DNA from 4 places in the Roseibium algicola genome. Region 1 is predicted to be linked to each of the others. Evidence: predicted binding sites of a transcription regulator. Region 1 holds the regulator's gene; each other region holds the start of a gene.
The links. The regulator PhoB, encoded in region 1, activates phosphate uptake and scavenging genes when phosphate is short. The targets are predictions, from matches to a motif close to TGTCATNNANCTGTCAT.
Positions count from the first base shown of each region.

Region 1 (7,287 bases):
AGAACCTGGACGCCGCACACCTGGATCTGGCTGACCAGATGCAGTCCGCCGGCATTCTGGAGAAGCGCTTCAACTGGGCCTTCATCACCGGAACCGATGCTTCCGACAGCCGTCCGGAGCAGGCCGGCATCGGGGCGTCCATGATCGGGTCGCTGTTCATGATGCTGGTGGTGCTGTTCCTGTCGCTGCCGATCGGCGTGGCCGCTTCCATCTACCTGGAAGAGTTCGCTCCGCAGAACAAGTTCACCGATCTGATCGAGGTGAATATCTCCAACCTGGCCGCCGTTCCCTCCATCGTGTTCGGTATTCTCGGTCTGGCGGTCTTCATCCAGTTCATGCATCTGCCGCAATCCGCACCGCTGGTCGGTGGCCTGGTGCTGACGCTGATGACACTTCCGACGATCATCATCTCCACCCGCGCCTCCTTGAAGGCCGTTCCGCCGAGCATCCGCGATGCGGCCCTTGGTATTGGCGCCTCCAAGATGCAGTCGATCTTCCACCATGTCCTGCCGCTGGCAATGCCTGGCATTCTGACCGGCACGATCATCGGTCTGGCACAGGCGCTTGGGGAAACCGCTCCGCTGCTGCTGATCGGGATGGTCGGTTTCATCGCCTCCAATTTCCCGGACGGTGTGGCTGCCGGTTTCTTCTCTCCGAACTCGGCCATGCCGGCCCAGATCTACGAGTGGGCGAAACGCGCCGACCCGGCTTTCTATGAACGCGCTTGGGGCGGGATCATCGTGCTGCTGGTCTTCCTCATGACCATGAACATTATCGCTATCATCCTGCGCCGCAGGTTTGAACGCCGCTGGTAAGGATTGCTCCGATGAACGAGATGCCGAATTTTGAACAGGCGAAAACCATGACCGACAGCAAAATTTCCGCGAACAAGGTGCAGGTCTATTATGGCGATACCCACGCCATCAAGGACGTGGACATCGAGATCCAGCCGCGGTCCGTGACTGCCTTCATCGGTCCCTCCGGATGTGGCAAGTCGACGTTCCTGCGGACGATCAACCGCATGAACGACACCATCGACATCTGCCGTGTGGAAGGGTCGATCAAGATCGACGGTGAGGACATCTACGATCCCAAGGTCGATCCCGTACAGCTGCGTGCCAAGGTCGGCATGGTTTTCCAGAAGCCGAACCCGTTTCCCAAGTCGATCTACGACAACATTGCGTATGGTCCGCGGATCCATGGTCTGGCCCGCAACAAGTCCGAGCTTGATGAAATCGTAGCCTCCAGCCTGCAGAAGGCCGGGCTTTGGGAAGAAGTCAAGAACCGTCTGGACGAGCCGGGCACCGGCATGTCGGGCGGTCAGCAGCAGCGTCTGTGCATTGCCCGTGCGATTGCCGTCAGCCCGGAAGTGATCCTGATGGACGAACCGTGCTCGGCGCTTGACCCCATCGCGACCGCGAAGGTGGAAGAGCTGATCGACGAACTGCGGGAAAACTTCACCATCGTGATCGTGACCCACTCGATGCAGCAGGCTGCCCGTGTGTCTCAGCGAACCGCGTTCTTCCACCTGGGTGTTCTGGTGGAGGAAGGTCTGACGGAGGACATCTTTACCAATCCGAAGGACAAGCGTACGCAGGACTATATTACGGGCCGCTTCGGCTAAGCATTTTTTAGGTTTCTGAAGGGGACACAGGATGTCTGAACATACAGTCTCGGCTTACGATGACGAACTGACGGCCATGGCCGGCAAGGTTGCCGAAATGGGTGGTATTGCCGAAAAGGCTTTCGCCGATGCGGTGTCCGCGCTGGTGTCGCAGGATCTGGAGCTTGCCAAGGCGACGATCAAGGGCGATGTCCGTCTGGACAGCCTTTACAACGAACTTGAAGTGAAGCTGATCGAGCTGATCGTCCGCCGCCAGCCGATGGGGCAGGACCTGCGTGAAATCACCGCCGCAACGCGCATTGCCAATGACCTGGAGCGTGTTGGCGATCTTGCCAAGAACGTTGCCAAGCGCGTCATCGCCATCGACAGCGACTTGCAGTCCAAGAAGCTCGCGATCGGTGTGGAGCACATGACGGAACTTGCTCTTTCGCAGCTCAAGCAGGTGCTGGATGCCTACGCCCGCAAGGATGCGGAAGCCGCCCGCCGGGTTCAGGAAGCCGACGCCGAGGTCGACGCGATCTACACGTCGATCTTTCGCGAACTCCTGACCTACATGATGGAAGACCCGCGGGTCATTACCCAGTGCGTCCATCTCTTGTTCTGCGCAAAGAACATCGAGCGCATCGGCGATCACGCCACGAACATCGCCGAGAACGTCTACTACATGGTCACTGGCGAGCGTTTGCCGGAAGACCGGGCAAAGGTCGACGAAACAGGCGCGGTCTGACCCGCCGGTAATCGTCGGATTTGCAGAAGATCTTAACGGCCGGCGCTTCGGCGCCGGTTGCGGTAATTGGAGCGAGATGTATGCCGAAGGTGCTCATCGTTGAAGACGAAGAACCGCTCAGCCTTCTATTGAGATACAATTTGGAAGCGGAAGGGTACTCGGTCGAGTCCTGTGTCCGGGGTGACGAGGCGGAAATCCGCCTGCGGGAAAGCCTGCCGGATCTGTTGCTGCTCGACTGGATGCTGCCGGGCCTGTCCGGAATTGAACTGTGCCGCCGCCTGCGGGCGCGCGAAGACACCGAGCGCCTGCCGGTCATCATGCTGACGGCACGCGGTGAGGAAGCAGAGCGCATCCGCGGCCTGTCGACCGGTGCCGACGACTACGTGGTCAAGCCCTTCTCGGTACCGGAATTGATGGCCCGCGTGCGCGCCATCCTGCGCCGGGCAAGTCCGGAAGTGGTGTCCAGCATGTTGCGATCCGGCGATATCGAACTGGATCGCGAAACGCACCGCGTTCGCCGCAACACCAAGGAAATACACCTGGGGCCGACGGAATTCCGCCTGCTGGAATTCCTGATGACATCGCCTGGCCGTGTCTTCTCCCGCGAACAACTGCTGGATGGGGTCTGGGGTCACGATGTCTACGTGGACGAACGCACTGTCGATGTTCACGTCGGTCGCTTGCGCAAGGCTCTGAACAAGGGCAAGGCGAAGGATCCTATCCGTACCGTCCGTGGTGCCGGATACGCCTTCAATGACCAGTTCACCTCTGCCACTGCCTGAGCGCAACTTGCAGAATGGAATTAAGGAGCCCGCTTTCAAGCGGGCTTTTTGTTTCTCAGCGGTTATGTGCCTTTCGCGGAACAAGGTTCTCTTCTGCGACCACCCCATCAGATGTGTCGGTGTCGGGGCTGATCCTGCGGTCCCTGTCGTGGCGGAGCGGTCAAACAAGGTTTGATTTGATGGAACGGAAACGACATGGATCGGTGCCAAGAACAAGCCGTGGGAGGTCACTGGTCGGGGTCGGGCATCTGGTCAATGGAAGGCCCAAACAAAAAAAAGCCCGCCAGATGGCGGGCTTTCTCATGAATTGGTTAGGTGCGAGGCTATCAGCCTGCCTGAGCCATCGTCTTGCGATCGCGGCGGCGGTCGGCGACCGGCTGATACGCGATCTTGCAGTGATGAGCGCAGTAGGGGACGCCGGCATCGGACTGGCGGCCGCAGAAGTAAAAGTCGTCGGTCGCCGGGTCGCCAATCGGCCATTTGCAGGTCCGCTCGGTCAGCGTCAGGATGGTAGCCCGCTGCGAGATCGGAACGAGCTCTGCAATCGGCTCTACGCGCGGCTTGGGGGCCACCACTGGTGCAGGCGAGATGTCTGCTTTAAGGGCCGTCGCGCCGATCGACTGCGGATGTGACGTCGTCGGTTTCTTCGGCGCTGCACCCGTTGCAGGAGCTGCGGTGCGCGGCCGGCGCGGCTTGGCGCTTGAAGAGGTGGACTTGGCGCGGCCGGACAGGCCAAGGCGGTGCACCTTGCCGATCACGGCGTTACGGGTAACACCACCCAGTTCGCCTGCGATCTGGCTTGCGCTCAAGCCGTCGCCCCAAAGCTTTTTGAGAAGCTCAACTCGTTCGTTTGTCCAACTCATTGCCGCACCCTTTAGTTTGACCGTCCTGCGGCCATTAACCCCGTGTTAAGCATGCGCAAGCACGCTTAATGCTGGCAGATCTAGTGCCTCTTGGTGATTTGCCTCACGAGATCTCGTGTCTGATTGCTGAGAGGTTACAATAACGTTAATTTGTCAGGCAACCACTCGACCCAAACCAGTTGGGGATGAAACGACTTTTCCCCAATTATGGCGAGGTCATTGAGAATTTTATGAAATCCGCCCTCCGCGGCACATGAAATGTCTTGTGCGCCATTTCCATTGACAGTGCATGGTACCGGCAGTGTATAAGAAAGCCGCTGCGTGCCGCCTCATCGGGGCGGCACGTTGCGTTTTGGCCCTTCGGCATCTTTTCAAGGTGACGGCCCGGCGTCGGGGCGACGCAGGGGACAGCAGGGGCGTTTAAAGGAGACAAACGAGGTTATGTCCGCGACTGCACTATTCGGAAATTACGCAAGATCGAACCTGTCTTTCGATCATGGGGAAGGCGTCTGGCTGGTTACCACCGATGGCCGACGATTCCTCGATTGCGGTTCCGGCATCGCGGTCAACGCACTCGGTCATGCCCATCCGCATCTGGTCAAGGCATTGCAGGATCAGGCAGCCAAGCTGTGGCATACCTCTAACCTGCACCAGATCCCGGATGGCGAACGGCTGGCGCAGCGCCTGTGCGCGGAAACCTTTGCCGACAAGGTGCTGTTCGTGAATTCCGGCGCGGAAGCGATGGAAGCTGCCATCAAATGCGCGCGCCGTTATCATTATGACAACGGCAACCCCGAGCGGTTCCACATCGTGACCTTCGAAGGCGCCTTCCATGGCCGGACCATCGCGACCATCGCGGCTGGCGGCCAGGCGAAATATCTTGAAGGCTTTGGCCCGAAGGCTCCGGGTTTCGACCAGGTGCCGGCAGGAGACCTGGATGCGCTGAAAGATGCCATCGGACCGCAAACGGCCGCGATCGCGATCGAGCCCGTGCAGGGCGAAGGCGGTATCCGCGAAATTCCGGCCGATTTCCTGCGTGCGCTGCGCAAGATCTGTGATGACAACGGCATTCTGCTGATTTTCGACGAGATCCAGACCGGTGTCGGACGGACCGGCAAGCTGTTCGCTCACCAGTGGACGGGCGTGGAACCGGACCTGATGGCAATCGCCAAGGGTATTGGCGGCGGGTTCCCGATGGGCGCATGTCTTGCAACGGCAGAAACGGCAGCGGCGCTGTCCCCCGGGACCCACGGCACCACCTTTGGCGGCAATCCGCTGGCCATGGCAGTCGGCAATGCCGTTCTGGACGTCGTTCTGGAAGACGGGTTCCTGGAAGGTGTCCGTCAGAAGGGGCTCAGCTTCAAGCAGAAGCTGGCCGGACTGGTGGACGGCCATCCGGACGTTCTGGCCGAAGTACGCGGCAACGGCCTGATGCTCGGTCTGAAATGCGTGGTGCCGGTAGCAGATTATGTGCTTGCAGCCCGTGAAGCCGGTCTGCTGGCAGTTCCTGCCGGCGATAACGTGGTGCGCATCATGCCGCCGCTGACCATGAGCGAAGAGGAAATTTCCATTGCTGTCGAGCGCCTGGAACAGGCTGCTGTCGCCATGGAAGCGAAATTGGCGGAAGGAGCGGCCTGATGACCGCAAACGGAACCTACCGGAACTTTCTGGATCTGACGGACTTCGAAGGCGACGAACTGCGCGCCATCCTGGACACCAGCCGGAAGATCAAGTCGAGCCGTAACGGCGTGCATCGCGGCCAGGGTCCTCTGGCCGGCAAGGTGCTGGCCATGATCTTCGAACAACCGTCGACCCGTACGCGCATTTCCTTCGATGTCGGCATGCGCGAGCTCGGCGGCGAGACCTTGATGCTGACCGGTGCGGAAATGCAGCTCGGCCGCGGAGAGACAATCGCCGATACGGCGCAGGTTCTGTCGCGCTTCGTCGACGCGATCATGATCCGCATCCTCGATCACAACGACCTGCGTGAACTTGCCGAAAATGCGACAGTGCCGGTGATCAACGGCCTGACCAAGCTCTCGCATCCCTGTCAGATCATGGCGGATCTGTTGACCTTTGAAGAGCATCGCGGTTCGATCAAGGGCAAGAGCGTTGCCTGGACCGGTGACAGCAACAACGTGCTGGCCTCCTGGATTCATGCCGCGCCGCGCTTCGATTTCGAATTGCGCATCGCGACGCCGGGCGAACTGGCGCCGCCGATGGACCTGATTGAAACTGCTCGTGCCAAGGGTGGTTCCATTCAGGTCACGACGGACCCATATGAGGCAGTCAAGGGGACCGACTGTGTCGTGACCGACTGCTGGGTGTCCATGGGTGATGACGATGCGGAATCGCGTCACAACCTCCTCAGCGCCTATCAGGTCAACAAACGCCTGATGGCTGAGGCAAACCAGGACGCCCTGTTCATGCATTGCCTGCCGGCCCACCGGGGTGAGGAAGTCACCTCGGACGTCATGGACGGTCCCAACTCCGTTGTGTTTGACGAAGCCGAAAACCGGCTCCATGCCCAAAAGGGCATTCTGGCCTGGTGCTTCGGCGCAGCATAAGGCAAGCCAAGTGGCACTTAATCTTGATGAACTGGGCATTACGCCTGCAGGGCTGGACGCTGTCCGGCCCTTTGCCGTGGAAGGGCTCGATGTGCGCGGCCGTGCGGTCGCGCTTGGTCCTGTCCTGGAAAAAATTCTGGACCGGCATGCCTATCCGGAACCGGTTTCGCGCCTGCTGGCGGAAGCGATCGTTCTGACCAGCCTCTTGGGCACGTCGCTGAAATTCGACGGTCGCTTCACGCTGCAGACGCAGACGAAGGGGCCGGTGTCCATGCTGGTCGTCGACTTCAAGTCACCCGACGCAATCCGCGCCTGCGCAACCTTCGATGCTGCTGAAGTCGCAGCGCTGATGGCTGACGGCAAGGCGACGCAGGAGGCCCTTCTCGGGCACGGACATCTGGCGATGACCATCGACCAGGGAATGCACATGCAGCGCTACCAGGGACTGGTGGAGCTGGATGGTGTTTCGCTGGAAGAAGTCGCACGCCGGTACTTCGAGCGATCCGAGCAGATCCCGACAGAAGTTCGTCTTGGTGTTGGTGAACTGTTCACCCGCCAGGAAGGCGAGGGTCACGTGAAAACCTGGACAGCCGGCGGGATCCTGATCCAGTTCCTGCCCGAAGCGCCGGAACGCATGCGCCAGGCTGACATCGATCCAGGCAATGCCCCGGAAGGCACGAGCCCGCACGAGATTGACGAGGACGATGCCTGGGTGGAAGCCAAG
Region 1 covers NZ_CP019630.1:1,137,292-1,144,578, reverse strand. Annotated here, with positions in the region: gene pstA (phosphate ABC transporter permease PstA) at 1-815, shown strand, start outside; gene pstB (phosphate ABC transporter ATP-binding protein PstB) at 863-1,624, shown strand; gene phoU (phosphate signaling complex protein PhoU) at 1,656-2,351, shown strand; gene phoB (phosphate regulon transcriptional regulator PhoB) at 2,432-3,133, shown strand; gene B0E33_RS05355 (GcrA family cell cycle regulator) at 3,460-3,996, opposite strand; gene B0E33_RS05350 (aspartate aminotransferase family protein) at 4,438-5,634, shown strand; gene argF (ornithine carbamoyltransferase) at 5,634-6,563, shown strand; gene B0E33_RS05340 (Hsp33 family molecular chaperone) at 6,574-7,287, shown strand, end outside.

Region 2 (7,287 bases), 1.2 Mb from region 1:
ATGTCCGAGTTCCGACCCTTGCGTCGGCAGACCGTCAAGATAGCGGGCCGAAGCCAGTTTTGCTGTCTTGAGGTTCATTTCCGCAGACGTGCCGCCGATGACGATCGCAAGGTGATAGGGCGGGCAGGCAGCAGTACCGAGTGTGAGGATCTTTTCCTTGAGGAATTCCACCAGCCGGTCATGGGTCAGCAGGGATGGTGTGCCCTGGAACAGGAAGGTCTTGTTGGCCGAACCGCCACCCTTGGCCATGAACAGGAACTTGTAGGCATCTTCACCTTCTGCATAGAGCTCGATCTGTGCCGGCATGTTGTTGCTCGTGTTCTTTTCTTCGAACATCGAAATCGGCGCGAGCTGGGAATACCGCAGGTTCTTCTTGAAATAGGCGTCTCGGGAACCTTCGCCGAGTGCGGCTTCGTCCGACCCGTCGGTCCAGACCCGGCGGCCCTTCTTGCCCATGATGATTGCGGTGCCCGTGTCCTGGCACATCGGCAGAACACCGTGGGAGGCGATGTTCGCGTTTTTCAGGAGGTCAAACGCAACGAATTTGTCGTTCTCGGTCGCTTCCGGATCTTCCAGGATCTTCTTCAGCTGTTCCAGGTGGCCTGGACGCAGGAAATGGTTGATGTCCTTGAAAGCCTCTTCGGCAAGAAGGCGTAGACCTTCAGCTTCGACAACCAGTACCTCTTCGCCGTTGAAATCGGCTGTCTTGACGTGGTCCGACGTCAGTTTCCGATACGGGGTCTTGTCTTCTCCCTGAGGGAAAAGGGCGCTGTGCTGATAAGCTGGAGGTGTGAGCGGAGCGTTCATAGGAGGCTTTCCTGATCTGGCTGCTTCCCGTCACATCGGGAAGCGCTGGAACGTTGAGTGCTGTTCTCATACGGCAAAAAGGCTGCGGACGCCAAGTGCCGCAGCCTGATCAAATGGTCGGAGCCGGAAGTCTTGTTTGCCGAACGCGATGTCAGCGGATCGCCGTAAGATCCAGGGTAACGGTGACGATATCTCCGACCGTGTCGGTGCCGACGCCGCTGCCAAGCTGATAGTCGAGCCTGTTGACAATGGCCGTCCCCTTGGCTGTGGCGGTGTCGCCCGCGATGTCCAGAGTGAAATCCATCTCGACCGGCTGGGAAATTCCCTTGATGGAGAGCGTGCCCTGTGCCCGGTAGCTGTTGCCTTCGACAAGTTCGACAGTGTCGGACGTGAATTCGGCCGTCGGGAAGTCCCCGGCGTTGAACCAGTCCTTGCCAGGCAGGGTGCCATCGAACTGGGCGTTGCCGGTGGTGGCGCTCATGGGTTTGATTTCAGCGCTGATCTTGGCGGTCTCAGGGGCCGCAGGATCAAAATCGATGTCTGCTTCCCACGACGCGAAGACGCCAGTCAGCGTGCCGCCGCCCTGTTTGACTTCAAAGCCGAGCTTGCTCTTGTCCGGATCGACTTTCCAGGTGTCGGCAAACGCCGGTGCGGTGAAGGTCGTCGCCGACAGGACTGCAACGGCATATGTAAAATGCTTCAATGTCATCTGCGGATTTCCAGTTCGTGTTGTCAGCTATCGGCCTTGGCGGGTGCGGTTGAAATCATGCGTTTCAACGTGGCGTCGCGGGCGATGAAGTGGTGTTTCAGCGCAGCTGCGACATGGACGGCAATCAGCGCAATCAGCAGATAGGCGCCGTATTCATGCAGCAGCTTGAAGAAGGTTTCCGCCTGTTCCTGCGAACCAAGCACACCTGGAACCGGCAGATGCGGCACTGGCCAGGTGTTGAACAGGATGGTCGGAATGCCCCACGGCGAGGCCGATACCATGAACCAGCCGGTCAGTGGCAGAGCAAACAGAAGCGCGTACAGGCCGACATGCCCCAGATGCGCCCCGGCCTTTTCCAGCGGGTGCATGTTGTCAGGCAGTTTCGGCGAAGGATTGAGAAGGCGCCAGACAAGACGGAGCACGGCAAGCGTCAGAACCACAAAGCCGATCGACTTGTGCAACTGATAGAGCTCAAAGGTTGCCTGTTCGGTCGGGGGAAGCTGGTGCATGTAGAGGCCGAGGCCAAGCATGCCGATGATCAAGACTGCCATCGTCCAATGGAACGCAATGGCGATTCTTCCATACCCGGTTGAAGTGTTGCGCAGCATGGCGGCTCCTGGAAAACGGAGGCCGGTCTGTCCGGCCTCCGAGGGTGTTCACTTAGTTGGTCGCGTCGGACTTGAGCGCTTCGGAATGGAAGGTCACGGTAATGTCGTCACCTACATAGGGAACATACATGTCCATTCCATAGTCGGAACGCTTCAGAACTGTGGAAACGGCAAAACCGGCAGCTTCCTTCTTCGCCATCGGGTGCTCACCAAGTGCTGTGACATCAACGGTCAGGGTCACCGGCTTGGTGATGTCCTTGATGGTCAGGTCGCCGGTCACTTCCAGCTGGTTGTCACCGGTCTTTTCGACCTTGGTGCTCTTGAAGGTCGCCTTCGGAAATTTTTCAGCGTCAAAGAAGTCCGCGCTCAGGAAGTGCGCGTTGCGCTCTGCCCAGAACGTGTCGAGGCTGCCGACGTCGATCGTGAATTCGATGGAGGAATTGGCAGGCGTGTCCTTGTCAATCAGCAGCGTGCCTTCCCATTCGCCGAAACGGCCTTCGGTCGTGGAGTAGCCAAGGTGGTTATAGGAGAAAGCCAGGTTGGCGTGGGACTTGTCGAAGTCGTAGGCCACCGGTTCGGCAAGGGCGGTGCCTGCGACGAGGGACAGGGCAAGCGCAGAAGCTGCGAGACGGATCATGATCAAACCTCATAGATGTTACCAGAAGCGTTCGCTCATGAACGCTGCAGACTGGAACATAGGAAGAAAATTGTGCGGTGCAATTTGACTGACTGTTCGTAAATGCTGAACAATAATTCAGTTGATTTCTTCACCGTTAACTGTGTGGCTTTGGAAAGATTTTCAAGCGTCAGGGGGATAGAACGTCGACCCTGCGGTATTGGGGGAGAATCGCGATAGAGTTCCGAGCCTGAAGTGAATTGTCCAGTCATTCAATTAAGGGTTGTCGCGGCCAGTAAGCACATGAAATTGCGAGGGAAGTTGCAGTGTCATCATTTCATCAAGAATTTCAGGCACCTGTTTCATCGACTTCCCTCTAGAGTGGCCGTTTGCCAGCCCTATCCAAGCTCCGGATATCACTCTGGAGACACAGGAGACCTAACCGTGAAACAAGCCGTCGTTGTGTGCCACCGCGGAGCCAGCCTTCAGGCTCCGGAAAACACGATTGCCTCGCTCGAGGGAGCAATTGCGCTTGGCGCCGAGGTTGTCGAGTTGGATGTTCGACCGTCCAGGGATGGCATCCTCTACGTGATGCACGATGCAACTGTTGACCGGACGACGGATGGAAGTGGCCGAATTTCGGATATGACTTCCGACGAAATTGACCGTCTTGATGCAGGAAACTGGTTCAAGGAGACCTTCAAGGGCGAGCGAGTTCCAAGGCTCGATGCGTTTCTGGATACCTGCAAGGGCCGTATTGGCACCTATGTTGAGATCAAGGAAGGCGACCCAGCGGAAATTCGCGACATGCTGGCAGTCCGCGGCATGCTGAGTGACGCCTGGACGTTTTCGTTCGATCAGGCAATCCGCGCTGAAGCCCGTGCAAAGGTACCGGATCTGCGACGCATGGTTCTTTACGCTCACGTTGGTTCGGTCGAGCGCGCCGTTGCCCAGGGTGCGCATATCCTGGAATTCCATGAAGATGACCTGGAAGAGAACCTCATAAACGAGGCAAAGCAGGCCGGATTGATTACGCAGATGTTCTACGCCGGGTCTGAACGAGCCGTTTTCGAGAAAGCCGTGCGCTGCGGCGTCGAGCAAATGAACATCGACCAGGTCGAAATTTTCAAGTCCGTGGAAAAAGAGCTTTTGGCAACCGTCTGACGCTTCGGCGTGATGCAACTCGCATTCAGACGGAAATCATTGACTGGCGTGGCCGGGAACCTACGGGTTCCTGGCCGTTTTGTTTTGGAATGATAGAAAAAATATTTTGAGCGTCATACGCCATTTCGATCAGGCATCGCAGGTATCTATGATTGTGATTTTTCTCTAGTTATCCAAAAACACAATCTTAAATAGTTTTAATATTAAAATTTTATCTAATATGGGAAAAAGTTGGAAACGTTGGATGATAGAACAATTTTTACTAAAAGAATGAAATAAAAAGGTTTCCCATTATAATTCAAGTCTTGTTAACGGGGGCGGAATAGCTTGCCGAGCTTCTGAAGCCGGGCCAGGAGAGGGCTCCCATGTCCAACAAAATAAACGTCAATCGCTCAGGTCAGGCCAGTTGCATGGCAGCAAAAGCTGATGACGTTGGGCTGTTCTGGGATCGCCGGATGCGGTTGGCAGCGTCGCTTCTGCTGGCTGCCCTTATGGCCTTCTGGTTTTCTCAACAGGCATTGTCGCAAGACGTGGAGACGGGTGGCACGCCGTGGCACTGGTCGGTCGAACGCGTCAGCGGCCGGGTCATGGTGCAAACGCGTACCGGCGAGACCTTTGCTGTCAAGCGTGGCATGACGGTGCGCAAGGGATGGAAGATCAAGACCGGCGGTGGGCGTGTAGTCATCAATCGGGGTGAAGAAACATTCGTTGTTTCTCCAAATTCTGTTGTGACGCTTGAGCCGAAGGGCGTCCTGATCAAGCGAATGGTCGTCTACCAGGACCGTGGCCAGGTAGATGTGGACGTAAAGCGCCGGTGGTATCGGCACTTCAAGGTGGAAACCCCTTTCCTTGCCGCTGTTGTCAAAGGAACTCAGTTCAGGGTTAAGGTCGGCAACAGGACTGCGTCGGTCAATGTGGGTCGGGGCGTTGTCGGTGTTCATGATTTTGCATCCGGAGATCGTGCCGACGTGGGCGCCGGTCAGGCGGCCGCAACTAACCCTTCGCGCCGCGTCGGTCTATCCGTCAGCGGGAAGAACAAGCCTGCGGTGCGTTCTGGCCCCAAACGGGCCCCTTCATTCGAAACGCGCGTAGTGAAAAACGTGCCAGCTACCAAAGCTGAAGCAAGAGCTGCCAATGGCGGCAACCGGGGCAATGCTGGAAATTCCCGCTCGGGGAACAACGGCAATGGCAACTCCGGTGGCAATGGCAACGGAAATTCCGGTGGCAACGGCAATGGCAATTCCGGTGGCAACGGCAATGGCAATTCCGGCGGCAACGGCAATGGCAATTCCGGTGGCAACGGCAATGGCAACTCCGGCAGCAACGGGAATGGCAATTCCGGCGGCAACGGCAATGGCAATTCCGGCGGCAACGGCAATGGCAATTCCGGCGGCAATGGCAATTCCGGCGGCAATGGCAACGGCAATTCCGGTGGCAACGGAAATGGCAAGGGTCGGTAACGCCACTCCGTCTGCGAAAAGGCATCGCCCGGGATATTAAGTCTCGCTGCTGCTGAAGGCGTTCCAGGAATATGACGACAAGCAATCCGTATTGCCGGACGCAAGTCGTGGAGGTCGGGCTGGGTAACTCCGTATGTTACGGAAGATTACCTAGCTCCTTTCTGTTTTGAAGTAGTCGTTTATCGCAACTAGTGACGAGCATAGGCAATATTTTCCGCCTGTCTTCACGTTGGGTTAAACGCTGAAATGCTACACAGGATGTGTAGAGCTCAATAAACCTGTCCGTGGGTTCTGCGCACGGCGTTGACATTCAGTCGTAACGTGTTGAAGAGCAAGATGAAAAAAGACGCTATGTATTCAGTCGAGCGGAAAGCAGGAACACTTCTGCGGGTCCTCTTGCTTGCAGCTCTGGTCCTGTTTCCTGCTGCTGCGAATGCTTCGGACTGGGTCGTCAAACGTGTGTCCGGCATCGTTTATTTCGTTGCGCCTGGCGTGGAGGCTTTCCGTGTCAAAAAGGGCATGGTGTTTGAAAAAGGCTACACCATCGGAACCAGGGCAGGTGCCCGCGCTCTCATAGGCAGAGGCGGCGAAACCATCGCCGTTGGGCCAAACACAACCTTTGCCATGTCATCATTCCGCAGCAATGGAGCAAAGACCACACTGCTGCAGAGAAAGGGGACGATCGAGGTCGATGTTGAAAAGCGGCAGCAGCCGCATTTCACCGTCGAAACCCCGTTTCTTGCCGCTGTGGTGAAAGGTACGCGATTTGAGGTCAATGTCCAGGGCAAGCAGGCTCGCGTTTCCGTCGAACGAGGCGTTGTCGCTGTGGAAGATTTCGCCTCCGGCGACAGGGTGGACCTGACAGCCGGTCAGGCTGCAGCCAGTGCACCGTCAAACCGGGTTGGCTTGTCTGTGAGCGGTCGTACCAAACCGACCGTAAAACCTGGAGCCAAGCGCGCGCCTGCATTTGAAACACCGGCCGTGAAAAACGTGCCATCAAATGCAGCAGAAGCGAAATCGGCGAACTCGAACGGGAATGCCGGCAAAGTCAACAACAATTCCGGCGGCAAAGGTAACAACAATTCCGGCGGCAATGGCAACGGAAATTCCGGTGGTAATGGCAACGGGAATTCTGGCGGAAACGGTAACGGCAATTCCGGTGGCAATGGCAACGGGAATTCCGGCGGCAACGGCAACGGGAATTCCGGTGGCAACGGAAATGGCAATTCCGGAAGCGGTAACAACAACGCAGGCGGAAACGGTAACGGCAATTCCGGTGGTAACGGCAACGGGAATTCCGGTGGCAATGGAAATGGCAATTCCGGGAGCGGCAACAACAATGCCGGCGGGAACGGCAAAGGCAATTCCGGAAACGGAAACGGAAAAAACAAGAATTGACGGTAATCAGGATGCCGCAGGTGCGAGGCTTTGCCTCTGACACCTGAAGTGCGGACTGAGAAAGTGGGCGGTGGGTGTGCTGATCGGAAGCTCTGAACAGCGGAAACGGATAGCGAGCGCGGTCTTGATCGTGGTCGGCGTGATCGCCGCTGTGGCTGTTCTGCGCACGGTTGCCCTGACCACGGCGTTCGACCGGTTTCTATGGGAGTTTCGTTTCCACACGATCGAAAGACCGGTCTCCGGCGACATCGTGGTCGTGGATATCGATGCCAGAAGCCTGAATGAACTCGGCGTATGGCCATTGCCGCGCCGTCTTTATGCCGACCTGACAGATCATCTGGCGGAAGCGGGCGCCCGCGACATCGTATTCGACATCGATTTCAGCTCAGCTTCCAATCCTGAAGATGACACGCTGTTAGCAGCCGCGATCGAGCGCGCCGGTAACGTCAGCCTTGCCGTGTTTCGGCAAGCTGCTTCGGCTGAACAGCACGCTGGGGAAGTCGTCAACCAGCCGATCGAACAGTT
Region 2 covers NZ_CP019630.1:6,058,341-6,065,627, reverse strand. Annotated here, with positions in the region: gene B0E33_RS28000 (fumarate hydratase) at 1-807, opposite strand, end outside; gene B0E33_RS27995 (YceI family protein) at 959-1,516, opposite strand; gene B0E33_RS27990 (cytochrome b) at 1,540-2,124, opposite strand; gene B0E33_RS27985 (YceI family protein) at 2,177-2,761, opposite strand; gene B0E33_RS27980 (glycerophosphodiester phosphodiesterase family protein) at 3,185-3,904, shown strand; gene B0E33_RS31680 (FecR domain-containing protein) at 4,423-5,364, shown strand; gene B0E33_RS27970 (FecR domain-containing protein) at 5,701-6,762, shown strand; gene B0E33_RS27965 (EAL domain-containing protein) at 6,839-7,287, shown strand, end outside.
Region 2: B0E33_RS27980 (glycerophosphodiester phosphodiesterase family protein) is a predicted target of PhoB. The motif match lies at 3,068-3,084, and genes of this name have one in related genera.

Region 3 (7,287 bases), 1.0 Mb from region 1:
CGTTCGCCACCGAAGAAACCGGCTGGATGACACTCATCCCGACCATCTACAACGCCGACACACTCGGCATCCGTCCGGACCTGATCGGCCGCCCGATCGAAAGCTGGACCGAACTGCTGAACCCGGAATTCAAGGGCAAGGCATCGATCCTCGACATCTCTTCCATCGGCATCATGGATGCGGCCATGGTTTGCGAAGCCATGGGCGAAATCCAGTATGGCGACAAGGGCAACATGACCCGCGAAGAGATCGACAAGACCATGGCGATCTTCACCGAAGCCAAGAAAAACGGCCAGTTCCGCGCCTTCTGGAAGACCTTCGACGAAAGCGTCAACCTGATGGCGTCCGGCGAAGTCGTGATCCAGTCCATGTGGTCTCCGGCGATCACCGCCGTGAAGTCCCGCGGTATCGATTGCGTCTATCAGCCGCTCAAGGAAGGCTACCGGTCGTGGGGTGGTGGCATTGGTCTTTCCAAGAGCCTGACCGGCCTCGAACTGGAAGCAGCCTACGAATACATCAACTGGTATCTCGACGGCTGGGTCGGCGGCTTCCTGATGCGCCAGGGCTATTACTCGGCCGTGCCGGAAACCTCCAAGAACCACATGGACGAGAACGAGTGGGGTTACTGGTTCGAAGGCAAGGAAGCCACCGGCGACATCACCAACCCGTTCGGTGACGTTCTGGCGAAAGCCGGCGAAACCCGCGACGGCGGCTCGTTCTACGAGCGCATGGGTGCCGTTGCCTGCTGGAACGCTGTCATGGACGAGAACCAGTACATGGTTCGCAAGTGGAACGAGTTCATCGCCGCCTGAGGCTGAGCCGACACACTGGTGCCCGGGAAACTTTTCCCGGGCACTTCAAGACACCCGGGGCTAGCATGACACCCGCCTTCTCTACTTACCGGACCCGACCTTCATGACGGATCAGACACAGTCCATTTCCAGCGTGGCCCCGGCTGCGAAAGCTCGTGCAAAGGCTCCCTTCAGCCTCAGTCGCCTGCCCGATGCCATGACCGGCTGGCTACTGTCGCTGCCTCTGGCGCTGGTGCTGTTCTTCTTCCTGGTTCTGCCGATTGCCATGATCGTCGTGGTGAGTTTCTGGGGGGCGACGGAATTCTCGATCTACCCGGCCTTCCAGTTCGACAACTACGAATTCCTGCTGACGTCTCCAGTGACCTACCAGGTGTTCTTCAACACGGTGAAATACGCGTTGATCACCTGGGCGATCACACTGGTGATCGGATTTACCGTTGCCTATTTCCTCGCCTTTCACGTGCGCACGCTGACCTGGCAGATCGTTCTGTTTCTGTTGTGCACGATCCCGTTCTGGACATCCAACATCATCCGCATGATCTCCTGGATCCCGTTCCTGGGCCGCAACGGCATCGCCAATTCCACGTTGATCTCGATGGGCGTCATAGACGAGCCGCTGGATTGGCTGCTCTTTTCCGATTTTTCGGTGATCCTGGCCTTTGTCCACCTCTACACGCTGTTCATGGTGGTTCCGATCTTCAACACCATGATGCGTATCGACCGCTCGCTGATCGAGGCAGCCTATGACAATGGCGCCACCGGTCTGCAAACACTCACCAACGTCATCATTCCGCTGACCAAACCCGGCATCATGATCGGTTCCATTTTTGTCGTCACGCTGGTGATGGGCGACTTCATTACCGTGCGCTTCATGTCCGGCAGCCAGAAGGCCAATGTCGGCAGGTTGATCTCCAACGACATCGCGCTTTTGCAATATCCCTCTGCCGCGGCAACAGCGGTCATCCTGCTGATCACGGTGCTTCTGGTGATCTCGATCCTGCTGCGCTTCGTCGACATCCGGAAGGAGCTCTGATCATGGAAAAACGTTCCCGCTCCTTCTATGCGCTTGCCGCGTTCTTTGGCCTTTTCCTGGTTTTCCTCTATGGCCCGACAGTCACCATCGCGATCCTGAGTTTTCAGGGACCGCAGGGCGGGCTGACCTTCCCGATGCGCGGCGTCTCGCTGCACTGGTTCCACGACCTGTTCGAACAACAGGCCGTCGGGGATATCTGGGGCAGTTTCTCGCGCTCGCTCGTGCTTGGTCTCATGGTCATGGTGACAACGGTCGTTGTCTCCGTCATGGGCGGCCTTGCCTTCCGCAAGCGGTTTCCCGGGTCCGGTGCGATCTTCTATCTGATCATCACCTCGCTGGTGATCCCGTCGATCCTGGTTTCTCTTGGTGTCGGCCTGATCTTCTCCCAGTCAGGCCTTGCCGTGCATTGGTCGACCTCGGGCTTCGGCGCGCAGCTGACGTGGACCTTGCCCTTCGGTCTGCTGATCATGTTCGCGGTTTTCAACCGTTTCGACAAATCCTACGAGGAAGCCGCGCGCGACCAGGGCGCAAGCGCCTGGCAGACTGTCCGTCATGTCGTGCTGCCGATAATCGCGCCGATGCTGATCGGGGTCGCCCTGTTCGGTTTCACCCTGTCCTATGACGAGTTTGCCCGCACGCTTCTGACGGCAGGCAGCTACAACACGCTGCCGCTGGAAATCTACGGCATGACAACAAACGTCACGACGCCAGTGATCTTTGCTCTCGGCACTCTGACAACCGCCTTCTCCTTCGGCATCATCGGCCTGTTCCTGGCCATTGTCGTCATCCTGAACAAACGCAGGTCACGGCACGGCTCGGATGCCGGAAAGGGCATGGTCTAGGGCCTTACATGCGCGACATACACATCCTCGTCATCAATCCGAATTCCACGGCTTCAATGACGCAGAAGATCGCGGCGGCTGCTCGCGCCGCAGCCGGTCCCTTCAGCCGGATTACGGCCATCAATCCACTGGAGGGACCGGCAGCCATTCAGGGACCAGCGGATGGCGAGGCTGCCCTGCCCGGCCTGTTCGATCTCTTCGAGCGCTCGCTGAAAACCGACCCAAGCATCAGCGCGGTCATCATCGCATGTTTCGACGATACCGGCCTGTGGGAACTGAAGGCGAAATCCCGTGTCCCGGTGGTTGGCATCGGCGAGGCGGCCTACCATGTTGCCTCCGTGGCGGCCGAACGGTTTTCGGTGGTTACCACCTTGTCCGTCTCCGTACCGGTGCTGGAAGAGAACCTGCAGCGCACCGGCCTTGCCGCCCGATGTGTCAGGGTGCGTGCATCGGACGTGCCGGTTCTGGAACTGGAAAACCCCGAGAGCGATGCCCGCCACAAGATCGAAGCGGAAATCCAGGCCGCTCTCAGACTGGACGGCATCGGCGCAATCGCACTCGGTTGCGCGGGCATGGCGGATCTGGCCGCCGACCTGACGGCACAATTCAAGGTACCCGTCATCGACGGTGTAGCGTCCGCTGTGCGTCTTGCAGAGGCGATCACCGCCTAGGCGTCCCCTCGCCTGCTAGTGGTCCAGAATGACGTCCGCCTCCGTGCGGAAACTTTCCACGGCCGAAAAGAAGACGTCGAACAGCATACTGCGCTCGTCGCCGAGCGAGAAAACCACTTCCTCGTATTGGCGCTGCATGTCCGAGACCGGAACCCGGTGAACGACATCGGTTCGCCCGGTTCCGAACCGCCACATGAAACCGACCCCAAGGCCATTGACCACTGCTTCATAGACCGCGTCACGTGTGTCCAGGGTCAACAGCGGCGACGGCTCGAACCCGGCGGAACGAAAGGCCCTGTCGACCACCCGTTGGGTGGAAGATCCCCTTGTTCGGAAAATCAGGGGTTCGGCCATCAGCCGTTCGCAGGTCACGGCCGCCTCCCGGGACAGCGGGCTGTCGGGATGGACGATGGCAACGACATTCTGCCTTGCAAGCAAGGCGCGCCGGAAGCGGCCATCCGCAGGCACATCCGGCAGCACACCTATGTCGACTTCGCGGGTCAGCACTGCCCGCGTGATCCGCTCATGCGAACCTGTTTCCACCGCGATTTCGATGCCTGGGTGCCGCTTGAGAAACTGCGCGATCAATGCCATGCCCGGCATCGAATTTCCCAACCCGATTTTCAAACGACCGTTCAGCAAGGTGTTGTGACGGGTCAAAAGCCGTGTTGCAGCGCGTTCGGCTTCTGCCATGCGCTCGGCGACGTCACATAGCTCGTTGCACAGCGGTGTTGGCGACAAGACACCGTTTTTCCGGTCGAACAGGCGTACGCCGAATTCCGCTTCAAGGTCTTTCACATGACGCGCGACGGCCGGCTGCGAAATCTTCAGCGCCCGTGCCGCTGCAGCATATGAGCCTCCGGACGCGACCGCGTTGACGGCCCGAATGCGCGACAGGGAAAGGGTCATTCCAGGTTTTCTCCGATTAGCAAAGCCAAAGGTTTGATCACCTCAAACCATAGGTTCGCTCTGTTACGGCAGCGTCACAGAGTGACGACAATTTGATTGCGACTTCAGCGGGCCACGCCAACGGAACACGGCCCTTCCTGACCAGAACAATCCGCCTGCCGTACCGGCGGATCCTCAATGCCGATCGGTGGTACCGAAAGGCAACCGGACAGATATGGACTTCGCAATGCGGGCTCGCAAAACAACAACAATTCAATGGCTTGGCGCCGCGGAGATTGACGGCTATGCCGCAATCCTGTGCGATCTGGACGGCTGCCTGATAGCCGCCGGACGAGCATTGCCGGGCGCGGAAGATTTTGTCCGGGCTGCCGGCAAAAGACTATCGATCGTTTCAAACAACTCGGCCGACACATGCGTCACGCTATCGGCAAAACTGAACGCAATCGGCCTGTCGTTGCCGCAGGAAAGCATCTTTCTTGCAGGTGAGCTGGCTGTGCGCACGATCGCAGCGGAACGTCCGGGCGCGCGCATCCACGTAATTGCCGAACAGCCGCTTCACGCTCTTGCAGCGGAACTCGGCCTTGAGCGCGCAAACGACCGGACAGACGTCGTCCTGCTTGCCCGCGATACAAAGTTCACCCTGACCGGACTGGAAAAGGCGTTGCGACTGCTGGAGCAAGGCGCAGAGCTGGTCGTGACCAATCCGGATCTTTCCCACCCGAATGCGGACGGTCGCCCGGTGCCGGAAACCGGCTCCCTGCTTGCAGCTTTCAAGGCGTGCTGTCCGGAGATCGCACCAAGGGTTATCGGCAAACCTCAGCCGTTCCTCATCGGCGCGGCACTTGAAGCTGCGGGCGTTCCGGCGAGCGAGGCTGTCTTTGTGGGCGACAACGCCGCGACCGACGGCGCGGCGGCAACCCTTGCCGGTCTTGATTTCATTCACCTCGTCGCAACGCCCTCGCCGATCGTGAACGGGGCTCCCGTGAAAGAGCCGATACCGTCCGCTCACCCATCGCCAGTGGAGGCGAGCGCATGCTGACCTACGTTCTGCGAACCCTTTTGCGGATGGCGATCACCCTGTTCCTCATCGTGACGCTCGTCTTCTTCGCGACCAGGCTTTCCGGAAATCCGGTCGATTTCGTTCTCGGCGAAGGCATCACCAAGGAAGACCGGGCTCTCCTGATCGCTTACTACGGTCTGGATTCCTCCATCGGCACCCAATACTGGCGCTATCTCAGCTCCGTGTTTTCCGGCGAGTTCGGACTGTCCTTCCTGGAAAGGCGGCCGGTTTCGGAAATCGTTCTCGAACGTGCCTGGCCATCCTTGAAACTGCTGCTGAGCGCGGTGTGCTTCACACTGATAGTTTCCATACCGCTTGGCATTTTGGCCGCCATCTATCGCACCAGCATCGTCGGCAGCGTGGTGATGGTGGTCGCCTTCCTCGGATATGCCGTGCCGTCCTTCATAATCGGCATCCTGCTGGTGCTGATCTTTGCCTACACGCTCAACTGGCTTCCCGTCATCGGTGATGGAACTGCGCTGCATTTCATCATGCCGACGCTTGCCATTTCCGGCACGCTGGTTGCTGCGATCACCCGCTTCACCCGCAACGCCATGCTGGACGTGCTCGGCCAGGACTACATGCGCACAGCCCGTGCCAAGGGCCTGCCGGAGTGGATCGTCATTCTGAAGCACGGACTGCGCAACGCGTCGATCACGCTGCTTTCCGTGGTCGGACTACAGATCGCCAGCCTCGCGGCGGCGGGTAGCGTTGTCGTGGAATCGATCTTCGCATGGCCCGGTATCGGCGATCTCCTCGTCCGGTCCGCCATCCTGCGTGACTACCCCGTCCTCCAGTTCGGTGTCCTGTCCGTCGCTGTCGCGGTCATCGTGATCAACGCAGTGGTCGACATCGCCTACGCCTTCGCGGATCCGCGCATCCGCCTTGCCAAGGGATAAGCGCATGACCGACGCAACGCACAACCTGTCTTCGCCGCGTAATACCGGCACAAGAACATACCGTCTGCCGATCTGGTCGGATGCGAACTGGATTGTCCGGATCGCGTTTCTCATCGGCCTGATCCTGATCGTGACGGCACTCGCCGCACCCTGGGTAGCCCCCTTCGACCCGAATGCCCAAAGTCTCATTTCCCGGCTGCGTCCGCCAATCGGGTTCGAACGCTACAAGGACGGCTTCTATTTCGGCACCGACGAACTCGGCCGGGACATCTTCTCCCGCTGCATCTACGGCCTGCGGCTGACCTTCGCACTCGCCCTTGCGGGAGCCGTCATAGGTCTTCTGATCGGCGGTACATTGGGTCTGATGGCCGGCATCATCGGCGGTGTTTTCGAAGAGGTCATCATGGGCCTGGTCGACGCGCAGATCGCCATTCCCTTCACCCTGATCGCCCTTCTCATTCTGGCAGTCATGGGCTCATCCCTGGACGTGATGATCCTCGTGCTCGGTGTCTACGGCTGGGAGCAATACACGCGGATCGTGCGTGGTGAAGTGAAGAAGCTGATCCAGATGCCCTTTGTCGAAGCGGCACGTGCAGCAGGTGCAACGCCGCTCCGGATTGCGGTGAGGCACATCCTGCCCAATGTCGTCTCGCCGATCGTCGTCCAGTTCACACTGAACTTTTCCAACATCGTCATCCTGGAATCGACCCTGTCTTTCCTCGGTCTCGGCGTTCAACCGCCAACCGCAACGCTCGGATCGATGGTCGGCATCGGCCGCGATTACTTGCCGACGGCCCCCTGGATCGTTCTCGCCCCCGCGATGGTGATCCTGCTCCTCACATTCGCAGTCCAGATCCTTGGCGACTGGCTGCGCGACAAGGCGGATGTCCGTCTCAGGTCCCGCTGACCGAACCCAACCACAGAAGCCGGAACGGCCGACGCTCCACCCTAGCAGCCTTGGAGGCTCGATATGACCAAACTACTGGCAACCACCGCTCTTGCTTCGCTCATGGCGACAAGTGCCTTCGCAACAGAACTCACCGTTGGTGCAGCCAACGTGT
Region 3 covers NZ_CP019630.1:102,537-109,823, forward strand. Annotated here, with positions in the region: gene B0E33_RS00455 (ABC transporter substrate-binding protein) at 1-812, shown strand, start outside; gene B0E33_RS00460 (ABC transporter permease) at 916-1,845, shown strand; gene B0E33_RS00465 (ABC transporter permease) at 1,848-2,687, shown strand; gene B0E33_RS00470 (aspartate/glutamate racemase family protein) at 2,696-3,358, shown strand; gene B0E33_RS00475 (LysR family transcriptional regulator) at 3,374-4,267, opposite strand; gene B0E33_RS00480 (HAD-IIA family hydrolase) at 4,494-5,306, shown strand; gene B0E33_RS00485 (ABC transporter permease) at 5,300-6,226, shown strand; gene B0E33_RS00490 (ABC transporter permease) at 6,231-7,133, shown strand; gene B0E33_RS00495 (ABC transporter substrate-binding protein) at 7,197-7,287, shown strand, end outside.
Region 3: B0E33_RS00480 (HAD-IIA family hydrolase) is a predicted target of PhoB. The motif match lies at 4,341-4,357, and genes of this name have one in related genera.

Region 4 (7,287 bases), 2.6 Mb from region 1:
ATCAACGACATGTTCGCTGTCGGTGTCGGGGTCCAGGCGCAGTATCTGCAAGTCCGGCTGAAATCGGCCTATCCGTTCTCTACCTCTGCGGCGACGACCGAGTTCAAGGGGGAAGGCTACGGCATTGGTGTCACCGCGGGCCTGACTGTGCGGCCTTGGGAGGGGACCGAGATCGGTCTTGGCTACCGGTCCGCGGTCGCCAACAATCTCGACGGGTCCTACATCAACCCGGGCGGGCGCTTTTTTGCCGGCATGACCCCGGTTTCCTTCGCGGGCAATCGTGCAGGCATCGAGGCGACAGTCGTCACGCCAGAAACCGTTACTCTGTCGGCAAGTCACCGCATCAACGATACCTTCAAGATCGCCGGTACGGTTGAATGGACCAACTGGTCCCGCCTGAAGACAGTGCATCCGAGCAGTGATGGCGGCACGGCAACCACCAATCCGACCGGTTTGCCAAACCTGGAATTCAACTACGACGACGGTTGGTTCTTCTCGGTGGGTGGCGAGTACAACTGGAACCAGCAGGTTACCCTGCGTGCAGGTGTCGGCTACGAGCTTTCGCCGATCGATGAGGCCATTCGTTCCACGCGTTTGCCGGACAACGATCGTCTGTGGTTGTCGGCCGGTATGACATGGTCTCCGTCGGACAATCTCGCTTTCGACATTGGCTACTCACACCTGATACCAGCCGACACCAAGATCGATATCTCGGGTAACCACCAGGACTACAATTCCAATATCGGTACATACACAGGCAAGGTCGATAGCCAGGTGAACATCATCTCGGCCGCGCTCAGATACACCTACTGAGCGGAAACCCGCTGATAAAAACAAACAAGGCCGGGGCATATGCTCCGGCCTTTCTTCATGACTTTGGACGCTTAGAACGCCGCCGGATAGAGCCCGCCATCCATCAGGATGTTCTGGCCGGTGATGTAACCGGCATGGCGGGAGCACAGGAAAGCGCAGGTCTGGCCGAACTCCTCGGCTGAACCGAAACGTCTTGCCGGGATTTCCGCTGCCTGTGCCGCCCGGACATCCTCGATGCTTTTACCTGACTGCTGCGCGGCGCGCTCGAAGCCGCCTTTCAGACGGTCGGTGTCCATCTTGCCGGGCAGCAAGTTGTTGACCGTCACGCCGTGGGGGGCAAGCTGGCGGCAGACGCCGGCCAGGAATGCCGTGAGCCCCGCCCGAGCACCGCTGGACAGATCGAGCCCTTCGATCGGCATCTTTACCGAAAGCGAAGTGATGTTGACGATGCGGCCGAAACCACGCTCCTTCATGCCGGGGACAACCACCTGGATCAGCTCGATGGGGGTGACGAAATTCTGCACCACACCTTCCATCAGCGCCGCACGGTCCAGCTCGGAATAGTCGCGCCGGGGCGGGCCACCGTTGTTGTTGACCAGGATGTCCGGATCCGGGCAGGCCGCCAGAAGCGCTTCTTGTCCCTCCCGTGTGGAAACATCCGCTGCGATGGCGGCAACGCTCACGCCGAAGCGGTTCTGCAGCAGGGTGCGGGTTTCTTCCAGAACCGTTTCGTTACGTCCGTTCAGGACGATATCGCAGCCTGCTTCCGCCAGTGCTTCGGCGCAGCCCTTGCCGAGGCCGCGGCTTGACGCACAGATGATTGCCTTTTTGCCCTTGAGGCCGAGGTCCATGAACGTTCTCCTTGATGCAGGTTGGACATGCTTTGTGGCTGGCAAAACCCGATGCTGTCAAATGCCGTCAGGGACATATGGAGCCGGTCAGCATCCGGCAAGATGTTCGTGAAGCAACGGAATGAAGTGAGGGAGGCCAATACCCGATCCGTGCCGGTGTTAATCATTAAGCTGGAAAACAAACAGGCCCGGGGAAGTCTCGCCGTTTGTCATAATAGTGATACTTGAATCGCGTCTATAGCGCTCCAAAGGGAATTTGGAGAAGTGCTATGTCTACCGCTGAGGCATCGCGGCATTACCGGGCCTTGTTTATTTCCGACGTCCATCTTGGCACGCGCGGTTGTCAGGCGGAGATGCTGCTGGACTTTCTGAAGGACAATGAAGCCGAGACCATCTACCTGGTCGGCGACATTGCCGATGGCTGGCGTCTGCGGCGGTCCTGGTACTGGCCACAGCTTCACAACGACGTGGTGCAGAAGATCCTGCGGAAGGGGCGCAAGGGAGCGCGGGTCATCTATATTCCGGGAAATCACGACGAGTTTCTGCGCAGCTTCCTCGGTACGCATTTCGGCGGTGTCGAAGTGACCGACAGCATCATTCACGAAGCTGCCAACGGCAAACGCTATCTGGTCATTCATGGTGACCAGTTCGACGTGGTGATCCGCCATGCCAAGTGGCTGGCCTTCTTTGGCGACAAGGCCTATGTGACCGCGCTCGGCGTCAACACCTGGCTCAATGTGGTTCGCCGCCGTCTCGGCCTGACTTACTGGTCACTGTCCGCCTGGGCCAAGTTGAAGGTCAAGAACGCGGTCAGCTTTATCGGACGTTTCGAAGAAGCCCTGTCCGACGAGGCGCGCCGGCAGGGCGTCGATGGCGTCATTTGTGGTCATATTCACCACGCCGCGGACCGTGATATGAACGGCATTCACTACATCAACACGGGTGACTGGGTGGAAAGCTGCACTGCGGTTGCCGAGCACCACGATGGAACATTTGAGGTGATCCGATGGGTGGACCGTACCCAGGAGGAGGCCGTGCCGGCGAAAGCCAAGGAAGCACCGGTCGCCGCATGAGTTCCATTCTGATTGTGACGGATGCCTGGCATCCCCAGATAAACGGTGTGGTTCGCTCGCTGGAGCGCACAGCCGAAGAACTCGAGAAGATCGGCGTGCGGGTGGAATTCCTGACCCCTCAGGAATTCACGACGCTGCCTTGTCCGACCTATCCGGAAATTCGCCTGTCGTTGACCCATCGCGGCATCGTGCGCCGGAAGATCGAGGATTACGGTTGCGAGCATCTGCACATTGCAACGGAAGGCCCGCTCGGGCTTCTGGCGGCAAGCGTCGCCAAGAAGGCTGGGCGCCCGTTCACCACGAGTTACCACACCCGGTTTCCCGAATATGTTTCAGCCCGGCTCCCGGTTCCGCTGACTTGGTCCTACAGCTGGCTGCGCCGGTTCCACAATTCCGGCTGCGGCTGCATGGTCGCCACACGGTCGCTGGAGCAGGATCTGCGTGATCGTGGTTTTACCAATCTGATGCGCTGGTCGCGCGGCGTGGATGAGCAGCAGTTCAAGCCTTACGAGGGCTCCGTTCTGCCAGCCGACCTGCCGCGTCCGGTGTTCATGTATGTCGGCCGGGTCGCAATCGAAAAGAACATCAAGGCGTTTCTGGATCTCGACCTGCCGGGCTCGAAGGTGGTGGTCGGTGGAGGCCCACAGCTTGACAGTCTGCGCCGGGAGTACCCGGGGGTGCATTTTACCGGTTCCAAGGTGGGCGAGGATCTCGCAAGGCATTATTCCGACGCGGATGTCTTCGTGTTTCCCTCACTCACCGACACTTTCGGCAACGTGATGCTTGAGGCCCTGGCCTGCGGCGTGCCGGTTGCCGCTTTCCCGGTAATGGGCCCGCTCGACGTCATCAGCGATACGGGGGCGGGTGTCTTGTCGGAAGATCTGCGCGAAGCGGCTGAAGCCGCGCTGGATATCCCACGCGAACATTGCCGCACGATTGCCATGAATTACACCTGGGCGGCCAGCGCACGTCAGTTCCTGGACAATTGCATTGAAGCCCAGGACATACACAACGCCCGTACGACGCAGGGAAAAGCCGCCGAATAAGGCGGCTGCCCTGATGTGCAATGACGTCGCGCAGTGCGGCAAACGAAATTGACACCAAGACAAGTTCCCGCTGGAACTGCCCGCTTTCCTGTGAAAACACTTGCATCGAGACCCGGCCCTGAAAGGGGCCGAGGCATTGCCTTGTACGCTTCTGCGGCAGGCCTCCAAGCAGTTGTTTGACGTTTAGAGCGAGTTCCGATGACGAATATGCAATCGCTGCCTGTGTCTGAAGCAGGTTCGAAGTTGGCTGGTAAAACCGTTTCCATAGAGGATGTTGAAGCTGCAGCGGAGAGGATCCGAAGCGAGGCGCTGGTGACACCGCTCCTGAGACATCCGTTGCTGGATGAGGTAACCGGGGCAACTGTCGTCGTGAAACCGGAAAACCTGCAACGCAGCGGCTCGTTCAAGTTTCGCGGCGCCTTCAACCGCCTCAGCCTCATCCCGCCGGCAGACCGACCCAGGGGCGTTGTGGCCTGTTCGTCCGGAAACCACGCGCAGGGCGTTGCTGCAAGCGCGCAGCTGCTCGGCATGCCCGCAACCATCGTCATGCCGTCGGACGCTCCAAGGATCAAGCTGGAGCGCACACGCGGCTACGGGGCGACCGTCATCACTTACGATCGTGAGACTGAAGACCGTGACGCGATTGCAGGCGACCTGTGTTCCAAGTCAGGGGCGACGTTTGTCCACCCCTACAACGATGTCGGTGTCATCGCAGGGCAGGGTACAGTCGGACTGGAGATGGCAGCCCAGGCAGCTGCGCTGGGCCTGCATCTGGACGATGTGCTCGCCTGTACCGGCGGTGGCGGATTGTCCAGCGGCATTGCCCTGGCGCTGGAAGCCAAGTCGCCCGGTACGGTCTTCCATACGGCTGAACCGGAGCTGTTCGACGACTACAAGCGCTCGCTTGACGCCGGTGAGCGGCTCTCCAATGCCGTAAAGACCGGCTCTGTCTGCGATGCGCTCCTGTCCGATTCGCCGGGTGATATCGGCTTTTCAATTCTAAGCCGCGTTGCGGGCGAAGGCGTGACTGTCACGGACGAGGAAGCTCTGGCTGCCGTCGCCTTTGCGTTCACCGAACTGAAGCTCGTCGTTGAGCCCGGCGGAGCCGTTGCACTTGCAGCACTTCTGGCCGGAAAGCTGCCTTTCAAGGGCAAGACCGTCGGTATCGTTTTGACGGGCGGAAACATCGATCCACAAATGCTAAAGACTGCGCTTTCCCGTTAACGCGCCTTTAGGGGGCTACCCGCTAGAGCGGTTCCACAAGCATGGCTTGCCGAAGTCGGGTGGAGGAGACCGGACCAGGCAGTCCTGTTTGCCTTTTCGTCGGGACGGCGCGAACAGGGCTGCTGAAAATTGAATTCCAGCGTGGATTGCCAGGCAACGGCGCCGCGTCTTCTCCTTTCATCACCTGAACATTGCCAGCGTACCGATGCATCGAGCATGGCGCGGAACGCCTTGTTGTGCCTTTAAACAGCCCGCATGGGTTCGCGAGGGAACAGGTGACACGTGCTTTATTGAATCAGGATCTCCTGCCTCTTCACTGTGAGGCTCGGAGATCCGGCAACTGAAGAGCGATCAGCTCACGGGCCCGTCAAACCGGACCTCCATCGGCTGATCCAAGAGGCATTCATGCAGACAAACACCTTGAAAGATCGGCTGAAGTTTTTCCGTTTCACGGACGAGGATCGGGCTGTGGCCCAGTCCATGTGGCCGGCAATCAAGGAAGCCTTGCCGACCGTTCTGGACGGGTTCTACGCACACGTTAAAACCGTGCCGCATCTGGCGGCACTGGTCGGTAACCAGCAGTCGCGCCTGGTGAAGGCACAGATGAGCCACTGGGAAGGGCTGTTTGCAACGGGCCCGGATGAAGCCTACCACAAGCGCGCTGTGCAGATCGGCCTCACACATGTGCGGATCGGCCTCGATCCCAGCTGGTACATCGGTGGCTATTCCTTCGCCCTCACGCAACTGACGGAGACGGTCCTGAAGAAGCGCTTCATGTCGACCGGCAAGCGCGTTCGGGCCATGCAGGTGATGACGAAGCTGGTCATGCTGGACATGGATGTCGCGATCTCCACCTATCACGAGAAAATGGTGGCAGACGCTGTCGGACGCGAGACCGAACTGAAGGCCGCCATCCAGGAGTTTCAGGGCGTTCTGGGCGGTACGGTCGGCACGCTTGGCGCGGCATCCGAACAACTTGAAGTGTCTTCGGGCAGTCTGCGCCGCGAGACGGGCTCCATCGGCGAGCGGATGGTCAAGATGGACAACACGTCTGCCGAAACCGCAAGCGGTGTCCAGTCAAGCGCGACGGCAACGGAGGAAATGTCCGCTTCCATCACCGAGATCGGTCGCCAGGCAGGCCAGTCCCGCGAGATGGCACTGAAGGCCGTGGAAGGTGCACGCAGCACAAACGACTCCGTAACGAAACTTGCCGGCTTCGCGGATCAGGTCGGATCAGTGATCGGGCTGATCTCTGAAATTGCCGAACAGACCAACCTGCTGGCACTGAACGCCACCATTGAAGCGGCGCGTGCCGGGGAAATGGGCCGCGGATTTGCGGTTGTCGCAGCCGAAGTGAAGGAACTCGCCAGCCAGACCACCAAGGCGACGGAAGAAATCACCGAACAGGTCGCCAGCATTCAGCAGGCGACCAGACAGTCTGTGCAGGATATCGAAGGCATCACCTCGATAATCGGTGCCCTGTCCGAAATCGCGACCGGCATTGCCTCCGCGGTGGAGCAACAGGCGTCGGCAACGGCAGAAATCTCGGCCAACGTCCAGATCGCTGCACAGGGCACCCAAGCCTTTACCGACGAGATTACCGCTGTGCGCGGGTCGGTCGAAAATGTCGAGGGGACTGTCGGCACCATTCAGGACATGTCGACGGCGCTGAAAGACCAGGCCGGCCAGCTCGGCCAGCAGGCGGAACAGTTCTTCGCCAAGATCAATTCCGGCCGCTGACCGCCACCTTGCTGTCCCGGCCTTGCGCCGGGACCTCGGAGGCAAAGGGTCTTCCGCTCGCGCGCCCCGGCTCCCCGATCCCGGAAATCCGTAGCGTTCCATCCGCAAGAATCGATAGGAGCGGCAATAAAAAAGGCGCCGTAACGGGCGCCTTTTTCGAAAATCCTGCCGGATGCAGACTTAGTTGAAGAGTGCCTGGCGCTCGGCTTCGGACAGCTGTTTCAGCGGATCTTCACCATCTTCTTCACTGACTTCCTCGGTCAGCTCCCATTCGGCGTCGGCCTCGGCTTCGTCTGCCGCTTCATGAGTGCCACCACCCACTTCGCTGTCGAACAGGCGTTCGATGGCAGCTTCATCCAGAGTGGCGTCCGGGTCGGCACCAGCGAATTCGTCGTCTTCTTCCTCTTCGTCGGCAGCAGGAGCGGAGGCGAACATGTCGTCGATAGCGGCTGCGTCCATCGGCTCGTCACCGCCGGCCATGATGGCATCGACGTCGGCTTCGCTTGCCATGATGGCATCAACATCAGCTTCGCTGGCATG
Region 4 covers NZ_CP019630.1:4,733,526-4,740,812, forward strand. Annotated here, with positions in the region: gene B0E33_RS21895 (OmpP1/FadL family transporter) at 1-813, shown strand, start outside; gene B0E33_RS21900 (SDR family oxidoreductase) at 885-1,664, opposite strand; gene B0E33_RS21905 (UDP-2,3-diacylglucosamine diphosphatase) at 1,934-2,737, shown strand; gene B0E33_RS21910 (glycosyltransferase family 4 protein) at 2,734-3,783, shown strand; gene B0E33_RS21915 (threonine ammonia-lyase) at 3,982-5,007, shown strand; gene B0E33_RS21920 (globin-coupled sensor protein) at 5,413-6,747, shown strand; gene B0E33_RS21925 (protein phosphatase CheZ) at 6,928-7,287, opposite strand, start outside.
Region 4: B0E33_RS21905 (UDP-2,3-diacylglucosamine diphosphatase) is a predicted target of PhoB. The motif match lies at 1,872-1,888, and genes of this name have one in related genera.